DNA from 2 places in the Variovorax sp. 05T418 genome. Region 2 is predicted to be linked to the other one. Evidence: predicted binding sites of a transcription regulator. Region 2 holds the regulator's gene; the other holds the start of a gene.
The links. The regulator LexA, encoded in region 2, represses DNA repair genes until DNA is damaged. The targets are predictions, from matches to a motif close to ACTGTATNNNNATACAGT.
Positions count from the first base shown of each region.

Region 1: a site for LexA is predicted at 3,289-3,306, ahead of AC1DMS_RS21375 (ATP-dependent helicase). Genes of this name have one in related genera too.

Region 1 is NZ_JBFTLJ010000011.1:6,163-13,921, reverse strand. Features, by position in the region: gene AC1DMS_RS21385 (PTS sugar transporter subunit IIA) at 1-324, opposite strand, end outside; gene hpf (ribosome hibernation-promoting factor, HPF/YfiA family) at 510-839, opposite strand; gene AC1DMS_RS21375 (ATP-dependent helicase) at 1,156-3,276, opposite strand; gene corA (magnesium/cobalt transporter CorA) at 3,489-4,475, shown strand; gene AC1DMS_RS21365 (5'-methylthioadenosine/adenosylhomocysteine nucleosidase) at 4,468-5,250, opposite strand; gene AC1DMS_RS21360 (ABC transporter substrate-binding protein) at 5,254-6,894, opposite strand; gene AC1DMS_RS21355 (peptide ABC transporter ATP-binding protein) at 6,925-7,759, opposite strand, start outside.
Region 2 is NZ_JBFTLJ010000026.1:42,805-50,563, forward strand. Features, by position in the region: gene AC1DMS_RS30500 (3-hydroxyacyl-CoA dehydrogenase) at 1-698, opposite strand, end outside; gene AC1DMS_RS30505 (MFS transporter) at 832-1,992, opposite strand; gene AC1DMS_RS30510 (D-2-hydroxyacid dehydrogenase family protein) at 1,997-3,004, opposite strand; gene AC1DMS_RS30515 (hypothetical protein) at 3,096-3,464, opposite strand; gene lexA (transcriptional repressor LexA) at 3,593-4,276, opposite strand; gene AC1DMS_RS30525 (asparaginase) at 4,350-5,339, shown strand; gene adk (adenylate kinase) at 5,367-6,023, opposite strand; gene kdsB (3-deoxy-manno-octulosonate cytidylyltransferase) at 6,160-6,933, opposite strand; gene AC1DMS_RS30540 (Trm112 family protein) at 6,930-7,112, opposite strand; gene lpxK (tetraacyldisaccharide 4'-kinase) at 7,093-7,759, opposite strand, start outside.

The DNA of each region.
Region 1 (7,759 bases), on a different contig from region 2:
CGCCTCGGGCACCAGCAGGAAGATCAGGAGCCCGACGGGCTGCTCGTCCGGCGCGTCGAAGCCGATCGGGTTGGCCAGCTGGAAGACCGCGGCCATGGGGGCCTTGAGGCCCTTGATGCGGCCGTGCGGAATGGCCACCCCGTGCCCGAGCCCGGTGGAGCCGAGGCGCTCGCGTGCGAACAGGCTGTCGGTGATGAGCGCGCGGCCGAGGCCGTGAAGGCTCTCGAACAGCAAGCCGGCTTCTTCGAAAGCACGTTTCTTGCTGGTAGCGTCAACGCTCACAAGCACTTGAGCGGGCGGCAGGATGGACGCGAGGCGATTCATGGTGGGGGAAGGGCGGGGGCGATTATGCACCCGCTTGGTAAAAACCCCCACTCCCGTTACTTACTTTTTGGCTACATGTTGCCCGGAGGCCTCGCAGCCTTGTCAGCGCCGGTAACAGCAACAGGCAGCAAAAAGCCGCCCGCAGGCGGCTTGTCGGCAGGGGCTGCAGCCCTCTGGCCCGTGGTCTACATCACGCGCTTGGGGGCGGCGTGGTGGTGGTCCTGCAGGCGGTCCTTGTGGCGCACTACCTGGCGGTCGAGCTTGTCGACCAGTTCATCGACCGCAGCATAGAGATCAGCGTGGCTCGACTCCGCGAACATGTCGTTACCCTTGACGTGAATGTTGCACTCCGCCCTTTGGCGGCGTTCCTTTTCCTTCTGCTTTTCCACCGTGAGGAGCACCTTCACATCGACCACTTGGTCGAAGTGCCGTGTGATCCGGTCCAGCTTGCTCGTGACGTAGGTGCGCAAGGCAGGTGTGACGTCGAGGTGATGACCGCTGATCGTCAAATTCATGAATGACCTCCTGAGAATTGACGGTTGGGAAAATGGCCCCGCTCCGGGATGGGGCGTGGCCGGCGAAACAGATATGGGGGTTGGGGGAGAAAAGGGGAAGAAGAGAAAAGAGGGAACGGTCGATTCACTATGCCCAAGCTGTCACGGTATTGCAATAGCAGACTTCTCCGGGTGGCGGACGCCAGCGGGCCATGCGCTGCTCACGCTAGCGATTCCATAGCGGCCCGCGCATGCAGGCCCGCCGATGCGGCACTTTGGCAGCAAGTGTTTCAGTGCGTCACCAGCGGTGACCCTGCCGGGCGAAGGGCCGGCCGGCTCAGCTCCAGGCCGCGCGCATGCGGTTGCGCAGGTCGATCACCGCGGCCGGCGGCGGCACTGCGGGCGGGCGCGCCGGCGGCGGCGGCCAGGTCTGCTGCTCGAAGCCGGCAAGATCCGATTCGGAAATGAAGCGCGTGCGGTTGGCATACAGGTGCCGGTCGCCGCGCACGGCCTGCTGCGTCACGTAGAAGCGCTGCGGCACCAGAAGATGCAGGTGGTCGCGCGCCCGCGTCATCGCCACGTAGAGCAGCCGCCGCTCCTCCTCGAGTTCGTGCGCGCTCTGCGCCACGTCGGCCGGCAGGCAGCCGTCGACCACGTTGAGCACGTGCACCGAATTCCACTCCTGCCCCTTGGCCGAGTGGATGGTCGAAAGAATGAGGTAGTCCTCGTCGAGCGAGGGCGGACCCGGCTTGTCGCTGGTGGCTTCGGGCGGATCGAGCGTGAGTTCGGTCAGGAAGCGCTCGCGCGAGCCGTAGCCCGAGGCCAGCCGCGCCAGCTGCTCGACGTCGCCGCGCCGCACGCCGGAGGGGTCGTCGTAGAGCCGGTCCAGGTGCGGCAAATACCAGCGCACCGCCAGTTCCACATCGGCCGGCCACGGCAGCGAGGGCGCGCACAGCGCGGCATAGGCTTCGGCAAAGACCGCCCATTCCTCGCGGGCGGCCGAGGGCGGCACGAATTCGCGCACCGCCGCCGCCGGATCGGCGGCCTGGTCCATGGCATCGAGCAGCCGCGCGCCCGTGGCCGGCCCGATGCCCGGGATGAGCTGCGTGACGCGGAAACCCGCCATGCGGCCGCGCGGGTTCTCGGCGAAGCGCAGCACCGCGAGCAGATCCTTCACATGCGAGGCCTCGAGAAACTTGAGGCCGCCGTACTTCACGAACGGGATGTTGCGGCGCGCCAGTTCGAGCTCGAGCGGCGCGCTGTGCGTGGCGGCACGGAACAGCACCGCCTGCGACTTGAGCGCGAGGCCGCCCTCGCGGTGCGCGAGCACCTTGTCGGCCACCCAGACGGCCTGCTGCGCCTCGTCGGGCACCAGCACCAGCTGCGGCCGGCCGGCGGAGGGCTTGTCGGTCCAGAGCGTCTTGGCATGCCGCTCGGCCGCCTGTGCAATGACCCGGTTCGAGACATCGAGAATCGGCTGGGTCGAGCGATAGTTGCGCTCCAGCGTGACCACGCGCGCAGCCTGCGAGAACTGCGACGGAAAGTCGAGGATGTTACGCACCGTTGCGCCTCGAAACGAGTAGATCGACTGCGCATCGTCGCCCACCACCGTCACGCCGCGACCATCGGGCTTGAGCGCCCGCAGGATCGAGGCCTGCAGCAGGTTGGTGTCCTGGTATTCGTCGACCAGCACGTGGTCGAAGCGCTCGCCGACCAGCGCCGCCAGCGCGGGCTCGGCCACCATGCCGGCCCAGTAGAGCAGCAGGTCGTCGTAGTCGAGCACGTTCTGCTGCTGCTTGGCCTCCACATAGGCGCCGAACAGGCGCTTGAGTTCGGCTTCCCATTCGGCGCACCACGGAAAGGCCTCGGCCAGCACCTCGGCCAGCGGGGCACGCGTGTTGACGCAGCGCGAATAGATCGAAAGGCAGGTGCCCTTGCGCGGAAAGCGGTTCACGCTCGACGACAGGCCGAGCTCGTGGCGCACCAGGCCCATCAGGTCCTCGGCGTCGCCGCGGTCGTGGATCGTGAAGTGGTCGTTCAGGCCGATGTGCGCGGCGTACTCGCGCAGCAGCCGCGCGCCGATGCCGTGGAAAGTGCCGGCCCAGGGCAGCGCGGGCGGCTTGTCGGACTTGAGCCCCAGCACGCGCGCCAGCACCTGGCCCGCGCGGCGCTCCATTTCCTGCGCCGCGCGGCGCGAGAAGGTCAGAAGCAGCAGGCGCTGCGGATCGACGCCGCCGGCGATGAGGTGCGCCACCCGGTGCGCCAGCGTGCTGGTCTTGCCCGAGCCCGCGCCGGCGATCACCAGCAGTGGCCGCTCGTCGCGCCCGGCCGTCAGCGTGCCGACGCCGTGCTCGACGGCGGCGCGCTGCTCGTCGTTGAGCGCCGAGAGCGCCGCGGCCAGGCGCTCGGCCTGGGTGGCACCGGCGGCGGAAAAAGCGGGGAGCGCAGCGGTCTGCATGCCCGCGACTTTACTGTATGTCCATCCAGATCGGAGGGCCTGCCGTCACATGGCCGATGACATAATCGCCGCTCGCTGCAACTGGAGACCGCATCATGGAAACCGCACCGTCTCGGCAGCTTTCAACTCCCGCGTCCTGACGCCCGGGCCCGGGGATTGAAAGCACCCCTCCCCTCGCCCCATCGCCTCAGCCATTTCACGGGAGTGAGCCCATGCTCAATATCTTTACGCTTGCCAACGGCCGCCTTGTCCAGGAAGAGATCGAGGCGCTCGAGGAGCTTTCCAAGTTCCAGCCGATCTGGGTCGACCTCGAATCGCCCACGCTCGAGGAAAAGCGCTGGATCAAGCAGTACTACGGCCTCTCGATTCCCGAAGACGCGATGGACGAGGACATCGAGGAGTCGGCCCGCTTCTACGAGGAAGACAACGGTGAGCTGCACATCCGCTCCGACTTCCTAATCGACGACGACGAAGACCCGCGGTCGGTGCGCGTGGCCTTCATCCTGAACCAGCACAACACCGAGCTTCGCAGCCGCGGCGTGCTGTTCTCGATCCACGACGAGGACGTGCCGGTGTTCCGGCTGCTGCGCATGCGTGCGCGCCGCGCGCCGGGCCTCATCGAAGACGCCAAGGAAGTGCTGCTCAAGCTGTTCGACGCCGACGCCGAATACTCGGCCGACACGCTCGAGAACATCTACGACGAGCTCGAGATCGCGGGCAAGAAGGTGCTCGAAGGCAACGTCAGCGACGAGCTGGCCGGCGAGGTGCTGGGCGCCATCGCGCGCCAGGAAGACTTGAACGGCCGCATCCGCCGCAACGTGATGGACACGCGCCGCGCCGTGAGCTTCATGATGCGCAGCCGCATGCTCAATGCCGAGCAGTTCGAGGAGGCGCGGCAGATCCTGCGCGACATCGAATCGCTGGACAACCACACGGCCTTCCTGTTCGACAAGATCAACTTCCTGATGGATGCGACCGTCGGTTTCATCAACATCAACCAGAACAAGACCATCAAGATCTTCTCGGTGGCCAGCGTGGCGCTGCTGCCGCCCACGCTGATCGCGAGCATCTACGGCATGAACTTCAAGCTGATGCCCGAGCTCGACTGGTCGCTGGGCTATCCGTATGCGCTGGCCTTGATGGCGGCAAGCGCGCTGGTGCCGATGTGGTACTTCCGCCGGCGCGGCTGGCTCAAGTAGCGGCCGGCATTCCGCAAGAAGGCAGCGTGGCCAGCCACGCATCGACCAAGGCCAGGCTGTAGCGGCTCGCCACCTCGGCGACGAAGCGCGCGAAGTCGCCATGCGCGGCGTCGTCGGCTCGGTCCGAGATGGTGCGCATGGCCGCGAACGGCACGCCGTAGTCGTGGCACACCTGCGCGACCGCCGCGCCTTCCATCTCGACTGCGAGCGCATCGGGCAGGCTGCGCCGCAAGGCAGCGCTCTCGGCGGCCGTCGAGACGAAGCGATCGCCGCTCACCAGCAGGCCGCGGTGCACCTTCGGCGACCGGAGGCCGAATTCATCGGCGGCCGCCTGCCCCACCAGCGCCACCGGATCGCGCAGCGCGGCTTCGGCCACGGCCGCCAGCGCATCGCCCATCGAGGCATCGGCCGCAAAGCGCGAAAGGCCCATGAGCGGCACTTCGTACTTCGGGAAGATCGGCGAGGCGTCGAGGTCGTGCTGCAGCAGCTGCGTGGCGACCACCACGTCGCCAACCTCCACGCCCGGCGCGAGCCCGCCTGCCACGCCCGTGAACACGATCGCGCGCACGCCGAAGCGCTCGAGCAGCACCGTGGCCGTGACCGCCGCCGCGACCTTGCCGATGCGCGACAGCACGGCCACCACCGGCTGGCCGTGCAGGTGCCCGACCCAGAAGTCGCGGCCCGCGGCGCGCACGCGCTGCTCGTCCGGCATCTGTGCGAGCAGCGCGCCCAGCTCCTCGTGCATCGCCGCGACGATGGCAACGGGTGCGTTCATCGGCTACTTGATGTCCACGCCGTAGAAGGTGTGGCGGCCGAAGGGGCTGAGCTTGAAGTCGACCACCTCCTTGCGCACCGGCTTCAGCTGCACCGCGTGCGCGATGGTGAACCACGGCGCCTGCTCCTTGAAGATGACTTGCGCCTTCTTGTAGAGCGCATCGCGCTCAGCCTGCTTGGTCGCGCTCTTGGCCTTGAGCACGAGGTCTTCGTAGGGTTGGTAGCAGAATTTGGAGATGTTGCTGCCGCTGGCCGACTTGGCCGAGGCGCAGCCCAGCAGCGTGTAGAGGAAGTTGTCGGGGTCGCCGTTGTCGCCGGTCCAGCCGAGCATGCCCATCTGGTGCTCGCCGGCCTGCAGGCGCTTGCGGTACTCGCCCCACTCGAAGCTCTTGATCTCGGCCTTGACGTTGATCTTGGCAAGGTCGGCCTGCATCAGCTCGGCGATGCGCTTGGCATTCGGGTTGTAGGGCCGCTGCACCGGCATGGCCCACAGGTCGGTCGAGAAGCCATCGGGAAAGCCGGCCTGCGCCAGCAGCTTCTTGGCGGCTTCGGGGTCGTAGGGATCGTCCTTGACCGCGTCGTTGTAGGACCACATGGTTGGCGGGATCGGGTTCTTCGCGGCCACGCCGGTCGACAGGTACACGCCGTCGATGATCGCCTTCTTGTTGATCGCCATGTTGATGGCCTTGCGCACGCGCACATCGTCGAAGGGCTTCTTGGTGGTGTTGTACGAAAGGTAGCCCACGTTGAGGCCGGGCTGCTCGAGCACCTGCACGTTCGGATCCTTGCGGATCGCGTCGAGATCGGCCGGATTCGGATACGGCATGACGTGGCATTCGCCCTTCTGCAGCTTGGCCCAGCGCACCGAGGCATCGGGCGTGATCGCGAACACCAGGTCGTCGATCTTCGCCTTGCCGCCCCAGTACTGCGGGAAGGCCTTGAAGCGGATGACCGCGTCCTTCTGGTATTGCACGAGGTAGAACGGGCCGGTGCCGATCGGGTCCTGGTCGACCTTCTCGGGCGTGCCGGCCTTCAGCATCGCAATGGCGTATTCCTTCGACTGGATGCCCGCGTACTGCATGGCCAGGTTGGCAAGGAACGGCGCCTCGGCCTGGTTGAGCGTGATCTTCACGGTCAGGTCGTCGATGCGGTCCACCGACTTCAGGAGCTTGGGCATGCCCATGTCGTTGAAGTAGGAGTGGTTCTGGCTCGTGACCTTGAAGAAGGGATCGCTCTCCTTCCACTGCCGCTCGAGCATGAAGATGAAGTCGTCGGCGTTGAAGTCGCGCGTGGGCTTGAAGCTCTTGCTGGTGCTGTGCCACTTGACGCCCTTGCGCAGGTGGAAGGTGTAGACCGTGCCGTCGGCCGAGATGTCCCATTTTTCGGCGAGGCCCGGCACGACCTTGGTGCCGCCGCGCTCGAACTCGACGATGGTGTTGTAGACCTGCGTGGTCACGTCGAACGAGGTGCCGGTGGTGTTGACGCCCGGATAGAAGTTCTCGGGACTGCCCTCCGAGCAATAGACCAGCGTCTTGGCGGACACGGCGCCCGTGCCCAGTGCGAGCACGGCGAGTGCCGCCGGCGCGAGCAGCGCGCCAAGCCTGGGCGAGCGGCGCGAAACGGATGGCTGGGTGGTCTTCTTCATGGCAACTCCTTGGGACACGGTGGAAGTGAACTAGGGGTTCGCCGCCAGAGGCGCGGCGAACGGCGGGGACAAAGGCACATCGGCGCTGACCGGCGGCGTGCCATCGAGGAATTTCTCCGCGTAGTGGCAGGCCACCAGGCGCTCGTCGAGTGCGCGCAGCAGGGGCCGCTCCTCGCGGCAGCGCTGCGTCGCGTGCGGGCAGCGCGTGTTGAAGACGCAGCCCGTGGGCGGATCGAGCGGCGACGGCAGCTCGCCCTTGAGCACGATGCGCTGGCTGCTGAGGCCGGGCGTGGATGCCAGCAGCGCCTGCGTGTAGGGATGCAGCGGCCGCGCGAAGATGCGCGCCTTGGGGCCCTGCTCCACCGCATGGCCGAGGTACATCACGAGCACCTCGTGCGCGATGTGCCGCACCACGCCCAGGTCGTGCGAGATGAAGAGATAGGCCAGGCCCAGCTCGGCCTGCAGGTCGGCCAGCAGGTTCAGCACCTGCGCCTGGATCGACACGTCGAGCGCCGACACCGGCTCGTCGGCCACCAGCAGGCGCGGCTCCAGCATGAGCGCGCGCGCAATGGCGATGCGCTGGCGCTGGCCGCCCGAGAACATGTGCGGATAGCGGTTCGCATGCTCGGGCCGCAGGCCCACGCGCGCCAGCATCTCGCGCGCCTTGGCAACCCGCTCGGGCTTGCCGAGCGCGGTGTTGATGGCCAGCGGATCCTCGAGCACCGCAGAGATCTTCTTGCGCGGATTGAGCGAGCCATAGGGGTTCTGGAACACCAGCTGCACGGCCTGGCGCAGTTCGCGCCGGTATGCGGGCGGCGGGTCCACCGCATCGTGGCCGGCCAGCACGAGCTGCCCGGCCGTGGGC
Region 2 (7,759 bases):
AGCTCGAAGGGGCCCAGGCGAAAGCCGGCCTGCTCCTTCAGGATGCGGTCGATGGTGGCGAAATCGGCCACGCCTTCGCCGACGATGCGCAGTGCTTCCGTGCCGTAGCCGCGGCCCGCGTGGTTGACGATGAAGCCCGGCGTGTCCTGCGCCTGCACGGCGCTGTGGCCCATCTGCACCGCATAGCCCGCGAGCTGCTTGCAGACCTCGGCCGAAGTCTTGAAGCCGGCCACCACCTCGACCACCTTCATCAGCGGCACCGGGTTGAAGAAGTGAAAGCCCGCCACGCGCTCCGGATGCGCGAGCCCGGCCGCAATGGCCGTGACCGACAGCGACGAGGTGTTGGTGGCCAGCGTGGTCGTGGGCGCGACCACTGTTTCGAGTTCGCGGAACAGCTTGCGCTTGACTTCGAGGTCTTCGACCACCGCTTCGATGACCAGGTCGCACTGGGCCAGTGCCCCGACCGAGTCGACCGCCTTCACGCGGGCGATTTGCGCATCGCGCGCCGCGGCGTCGATCTTGCCCTTCTCGTGCAGCTTGTTCCATTGGGCCGCGAGGGCTTCGCGCCCGCGTTCGGCGGCACCTGCAAAACTGTCGAGCAGCAGCACTTCGCTGCCCGCCTGGGCCGCGATCTGTGCGATGCCTCGGCCCATGGCGCCGGCGCCGACGACGCCGATCCGGGTGTAGTTGACTGTCATTGGAAAAGATCTTCGCTGGTTGGAGGGTGTCCGGGGCCGCCTGCAGGCACCGGGCCCGGAGTTTGCGCAGCCTTCGATTTTGCAGCCATCGGCCGCAGGGGCATGCCGGGTTTTACGCGGGGCCGCCGCGCGGTCAGGCCGGCCGGCGGCTGCGGTCGATGGCCACGCTCAGGCCGATGGCCGCGAGCAGCAGGGCAAAACCGGCCCAGTTCATCCACGCGACCGCGTCGTTGGCAAGCAGCCATCCACCCAGCCCGGCACCCACCGCCTGGCCGACATAGATGCCGGAACTGTTCAGCGCCACCGAGCCCGGCGCGAGCGCGGGGGCCAGGCCGACCAGCCGCGCCTGCTGCGCCGAATTGGTCGCGAAGCAGCCCAGCCCCCAGGGCACGAGCACCGCCGCCAGCCACGGCAGCGTACCGGCCCATGGCCAAAGGAAGAGGCTCAGCGCGATCAGCGAACTCGTCAGCAGCACCATGCGGCCCGCGCCCACGCGGTCGATGAACCGGCTCACGAGCATGTTGCCCGCAAGGCCGAACACGCCGAACAGCGCCCACATCAGGCTCAGCATGGTGGGGTCCGCGCCGAAGTCCCGCTTCAGGATCGGCCCGAAATAGCTGAACAGCACGAACTGGCCAGCCCCCTGCAGCGCTGTGACCGAGACGATGCCCATCAGCACCGGGCTGCGCAGCACGCGCGCCCAGGCGGCCGCCGTCAGCGCCGCGGGGCGGATGCCCTGCGGCAGGGTCAGCCAGATCGATGCCGCACTGGCGATGCTCAGCAGCGCGATCGCTCCGAAAGCCATGCGCCAGCCGAGATGGCCGCCCACCAGCGCACCGATGGGCAGCCCGAGCACCGAGGCCAGCGACCAGCCCAGGAAGACGAAAGTCACGGCGCGGCCGCGATGCTCCGGCGGCACCAGCATGCCGGCGCAGGCCGCAGCCTGGGGCGTGAAGATGGCGGGCGCCACCACCGTGAGCATGCGCACCGGCAGCAGGGCACCGAAGCTCGGCATCAGCGCCGCAATGGCATGCCCGGCCGCGTACCAGAGCAGGGTGAGGGCGAGCAGCTGGCGGCGGTCCCAGCCTGCGACAGCTGCCGCCAGCAGCGGCGCGCCCAGGCACATCACGACCGCGGCCACCGTGATCAGCTGGCCCGCAGTCGCCACAGAGACAGACAGCGACGCGCTGATTTCATTGAGCGTGCCGGGCACCACCATCACGCCCGTGCCGATCACGAAATTGCCGGCCAGCAAGGCCCACAGTGCGCCCCGGGGCGCGGCCCGGCGGCTCATGGATTCACCGGCGAACCTGCAGCGCGCCGGGGTTCACGATGTTGGTGGGGTTGCCCTTGATGAAGCTCACGACATTGTCGAAAGCCTGGCCGAAATAGCTTTCGTAGCTGTCCTGCTCGACATAGCCGATGTGCGGCGTGCAGATGCAGTTCTCCAGCCGCAGCAGCGCATGGCCCTGCAGCGGCGGCTCGCTCTCGAACACGTCGACCGCCGCCAGTCCGGGCCGGCCGCGGTTGAGCGCAGCAAGCAGCGCATCGGCCTCGACCAGTTCGGCGCGCGAGGTGTTGACGAAGAGCGCGGTCGGCTTCATGCGCGAAAGATCCTCGAGCTTGACCAGACCGGTGGTTTCCTCGTTGAGCCGCAGATGCACCGACAGCACGTCGGCCGCGGCGAAGAACTCGTGGCGGTTCTGCGCCACCTGGAAGCCGTCGGAGCGTGCCTTGGCACAGCTTGCCTCGCGCCCCCAGATCACCACCTGCATGCCGAAGGCCTGTCCGTAGCGCGCCACCAGCTGGCCGATGCGGCCGTAGCCCCAGATGCAGAGCGTCTTGCCCTTGAGCACCGAGCCCAGCCCGAAATTGGGCGGCATGGAGGCCGACTTGAGCCCCGATTGCTGCCAGGCCCCGTGCTTGAGGTTGCTGATGTACTGCGGCAGGCGGCGCATGGCCGCCATGATCAGTGCCCAGGTCAGCTCGGCAGGCGCCTGCGGCGAGCCGGTGCCCTCGGCCACCGCCACGCCGCGCTCCGTGCAGGCCGTGACATCGATATGGCCGCCCACGCGCCCGGTCTGCGAAATGAGCTTGAGCTTGGGGAGCTTTTCGATCAGCTGGCGAGAGATGTGGGTGCGCTCGCGGATCAGCACGATCACGTCGGCATCCTTCAGCCGCACCGAGAGCTGCCCGATGCCCTTGACCGTGTTGGTGTAGACCTTGGCTGCATACGCGTCCAGCTTGGCGGCGCAGCGCAGCTTGCGCACGGCGTCCTGGTAATCGTCGAGGATCACAATGTTCATGGCGTGCCATTGTGCCTCGCAGCATTGGCATGGCGCGCGTGTGAACGTTTGGATACCCACCCCGGGTAGCGGTCACCGGGGGTGCACGGGTTCAGTGCAGCTGGGTGGAGCGGGGCGAGGGGCTGATGGCTTCCATCGCCTCGAGTGCCGCCAGCCGGTCGAGCTCGGCGCAGACATCGGCCATGCGGCCCGAGATCACCATGCGGTTGGTGCTGCGTTTGTCGCCTTGGCGGCCGTCGACCACCCGGATGACGCGCAGCGGCCGCACGGGCGCCGGCGCTGCGCTGGGCGCTGCCGCCTGCGCGCGGGCCGTGCAGGCCGGCCGGACCGCGACGTAGCGCAACCCGGCGGATGTGCCGGCGGCGTCGCGACGGGCCGGGCGGCGCGCTGGCAGCAGCCGGCTTGCAAGCGATTGCAGCGGCATCCACAAATCAGCGATGGCGAGGAGGGCGATTCCCATGTGAACTCCAAAAAAGTCTGAGGTTGAACACAGGCAGGATTTCTTTGAATGGACGCAACAGGGTGATGGCGACAAAGCGCCATACGCCCGCCACCTGTTGCGGCCGGATGGGGTGCAGGCCGCGCGGCCTACATCAGCATGGTGTTGCGGATGAGGCCCACCGCCAGGCCTTCGATCTCGAAGGGCTCGCCGGGCTGGACCACGATGGTCGGGTAGTCGGGGTTTTCAGCGTGCAGCTCGATGACCTGCTTGTTGCGCTTGAGGCGCTTGACCGTGACCTCGTCGCCCAGGCGTGCCACCACGATCTGGCCGTTGCGCGCCTCCTTGGTGGCCTGGACCGCGAGCAGGTCGCCGTCCATGATGCCGGCATCGCGCATGGACATGCCGCGCACCTTGAGCAGGTAGTCGGGCTGGCGCTGGAACAGCGTGTTCTCGACGTAGTAGGTCTGGTCGACGTGCTCTTGCGCGAGGATTGGCGAGCCCGCCGCCACACGGCCGATGAGGGGCAGCGCGAGCTGCGACATGCCGGGCAGCGAGAGGGAGAACTGGCCGCCTTCGCGGTGGCGCGACTCGTTGAGCGAACGCAGCGCGTCGCCCTTGAGCCGGATGCCGCGCGAAGTGCCGCTCACGAGTTCGATCACGCCCTTGCGGGCCAGGGCCTGCAGGTGCTCCTCGGCGGCATTGGCCGACTTGAAACCCAGCTCATTGGCGATTTCGGCCCGCGTAGGCGGCGCGCCGGTACGGGCGATGGCGCTCTGGATCAAGTCCAGGATCTGCTGCTGGCGGGCGGTAAGCTTCACGGCGAACTGCATATGTGGTTCCTTGCGGCACTGGCTGAATATCCAGTACCTGTATTTTTAACCAGTTTTTAAAAGTTGGCAACCCATGGTTAATTCCCTTTCCTCCGGCCTGCGGCGCATCGTGGTCCTGGGCACCGGCGGCACCATCGCAGGCCGGGCCGCGAGCGGTGCCGACAACATCGGCTACACCGCCGGAGAAGTGGGTGTGGCGGACCTGCTCGGCGGCATCGATGCGCCCGCAGGGCTGGCGCTCGTGGCGGAGCAGGTGGCGCAGCTCGACAGCAAGGACATGGCTTTCGACGTCTGGCTGCAGCTCGCCAGGCGCTGCGCCTCCTGGCTGGCCGAGGCCGACGTGGCGGGCGTGGTGATCACGCACGGCACCGACACCATCGAGGAAACGGCTTTCTTCCTCCAGGCGGTGCTTGCGGCCGGCAAGCCCGTGGTGCTGACCTGCGCCATGCGCCCGGCCAGTTCGCTTTCGCCCGACGGTCCGCAGAACCTGCGCGATGCCATCGCCGTGGCGGCCACGCCGGCGGCGCACGGCGTGACGGTGGTCTGCGCGGGTGCCATCCACGGCGCGCTCGATGTGCAGAAGGTGCACACCTACCGCCCCGACGCGTTTTCATCGGGCGATGCCGGGCCGGTCGGCTATGTGGAAGAGGGGGCAGTGCGGCGCCTGCGCGACTGGCCGCAGCCGATGGGCGCGGTCCCGAAAATTCCTGAGCCAAAGGCAGGCGCGGCGGTGCGCTGGCCCCGGGTCGAGATCGTCACCAGCCATGCGGGTGCAAGCGGCGCGCTCGTCGACCTGCTGCTGCAGGAGCGGGCATCGGGCGTTGCCGAGCCGGTTCGCGGGCTGGTCGTGGCCGCGACCGGCAATGGCACGGTGCACCATGCGCTGGAGGCTGCGGCGCTGCGGGCTCAGGATGCCGGCGTGGCGGTGCTGCGTGCCACCCGCTGCGCAAACGGACGCATCCTGCCGAAGTCCGGCGATCCGCTGCGGGACGCCGGTGCGCTCACGCCCGTCAAGGCGCGCATCGCGCTGATGCTGGAACTGATGGAAACGGTGGCCGCCTGAACGGCGGCCGCGCGCAGCCGACGAGATTCAGCTGCTGAGGGCCGCGAGTGCGCGCTGCTTGATCTCTTCGACGCTGCCCACGCCCTGGATGGCGCGGTACTTCGGCGCCGAGGCCGGATCGGCCTTGGCCCAGGCCGAGTAGTAGTCGACCAGCGGACGCGTCTGCTGGCTGTAGACCTCGAGCCGCTTGCGCACGGTTTCTTCCTCGTCGTCCTTGCGCTGGATCAGGTCTTCGCCCGTGATGTCGTCCTTGCCTTCGACCTTGGGCGGATTGAACTTGACGTGGTAGGTACGGCCCGACGCAGGATGCGAGCGGCGGCCGCTCATGCGTTCGATGATGTCGCTGAACGGCACGTCGATTTCGAGCACGTAGTCGAGCTTGACGCCGGCCGCCTTCATGGCGTCGGCCTGCGGAATGGTGCGCGGGAAGCCGTCGAACAGGAAACCGCCGGCGCAATCGGGCTGCGCGATGCGTTCCTTCACAAGGTTGATGATCAGGTCGTCGCTCACGAGCCCGCCGGACTCCATGACGGCCTTGGCCTGCTGCCCGAGCGGGGTGCCGGCCTTGACGGCGGCGCGCAGCATGTCGCCGGTCGAAATCTGAGGAATGCCGTATTTCTGGCAGATGAAGGCTGCTTGCGTGCCTTTGCCCGCCCCGGGCGCGCCCAGCAAAATTAGTCTCATGGTGTCCTCGGAGGGTTCTTCGATCTTGTGTCGCGCCCAGCGTCAGCCCGGGAGCGGGGCAAGGCGGAATTGCGTCGAGGATAGCATGCGACAGCGTGAAGAATTTCCGCTGCCGCCCTCGCAGCAGCGCACTTTTTCAGCGCGCCGGATCGGCGGCGAAGACCGCGCGCACGCGCTCGAGGTCTGCGGGAGTATCGACGCCAGGCCCCGGCGCGACATGGCTGACGTGCACCGCGATGCGATGCCCGTGCCACAGCGCGCGCAGTTGTTCGAGCGCTTCGGTGGCCTCGACGGGTGCGGGTGCCAGCGAAGGAAAGCTGCGCACGAAGCCGGCGCGGTAGCCATAGATGCCGATGTGCCGCAGCGGCGCCGGTGCGGGCAGCACGGAAGGCGGCGCACCGTTGGCGGAACCGTCGCGCCACCACGGAATGGGCGCGCGGCTGAAGTACAGCGCATTGCCCTGCGCATCGAGCACCGCCTTCACCACGTTCGGGTTCAGGAAGTCGTCGAGCGAGTCGATCTCGTGGGCCGCGGTGCTCATGGCGGCTTCCGGGTGGGCGGCCAGCGCGGAGGCCACGGCGTCGATGAGCGCAGGGTCGATCAGCGGCTCGTCGCCCTGGACATTGACGATGATGTCGCTGCCGTCCAGCCCCAGTTGCTCGCAGGCTTCGGCCAGGCGGTCGGAGCCGCTCGGGTGGTCCTGGCGGGTCAGGATGGCTTCCACGCCATGCCTTGCGCAGGCCTCGACGATGGCCGCGTCGTCGCCCGCCACCACCACGCGCGCGGCGCCGGATTGGCTGGCACGCCGGGCCACGCGCACCACCATGGGCAGGCCGGCAATGTCGGCCAGCGGCTTGTTGGGCAGCCGCGTCGAAGCCAGCCGGGCCGGCACCAGGACGGTGAAGCTCACAGCCCCAGCTCTTCGTCGGACAGGGTGCGGGCCTCGTTCTCGAGCAGCACGGGGATGCCGTCGCGCACCGGATAGGCCAGGCGTGCGCTGCGCGAGCAGAGCTCCTGCTTCTCCGGGTTCCAGGTCAGCGGGCCCTTGGTGACGGGGCAGACGAGCAGTTCAAGCAGCTTGGTATCCATCGAGCGATGATAGCTTTGCGTCGAGCGCCGCGAAGAATTCCGGCGAGGGTGCGAAGTCCAGCGGCACCGCCAGCGCGTCGGGGGCCCTGGGCCACAGCTTGACGGCATCTTTTTCGGTGCAGACGAGGCGCTGCCCGGTGCCGGCGGGGCGCTGCCAGCCTTCGAAATCGTAGTGGTCCGGCAGGGCGATCGTCTCGGCAAGCGTCAGCCCGCGTGCCCGCAGCATGCCGAAGAACGCTTCGGGCCGCGCAATGGCCGCCAGCGCGATCAGCGGTTCGCCGGCGAGAGCGTCGAGTGGCGTGCGTCTGCCGTCGCTCGCCACGGCGTCGCGCGCGAGCGAACGGGTGGCGGTGTAGCCGCCCTTGAAGGCGGGACGTTCCCCGCTGTGGAGCACCAGGTCGCACGGGCGCGGCCAGCGCTCGCGCAGCGGACCCGCGGGCAGCCGCCAGCCGTTGCCCACGCCGCGGTCGTCGAACACGCAGATCTCGATGTCGCGCGCCAGCGCCAGGTGCTGCAGCCCGTCGTCGCTCACGATGACCTGCGTGGCCGGGTGCCGGGCGAGCAGGGCGCGCGCGGCCTCGATGCGGCGCCGCGCCACGAACACCGGTACGCCGGTGGCGCGGCGAATCAGCAGCGGTTCATCGCCG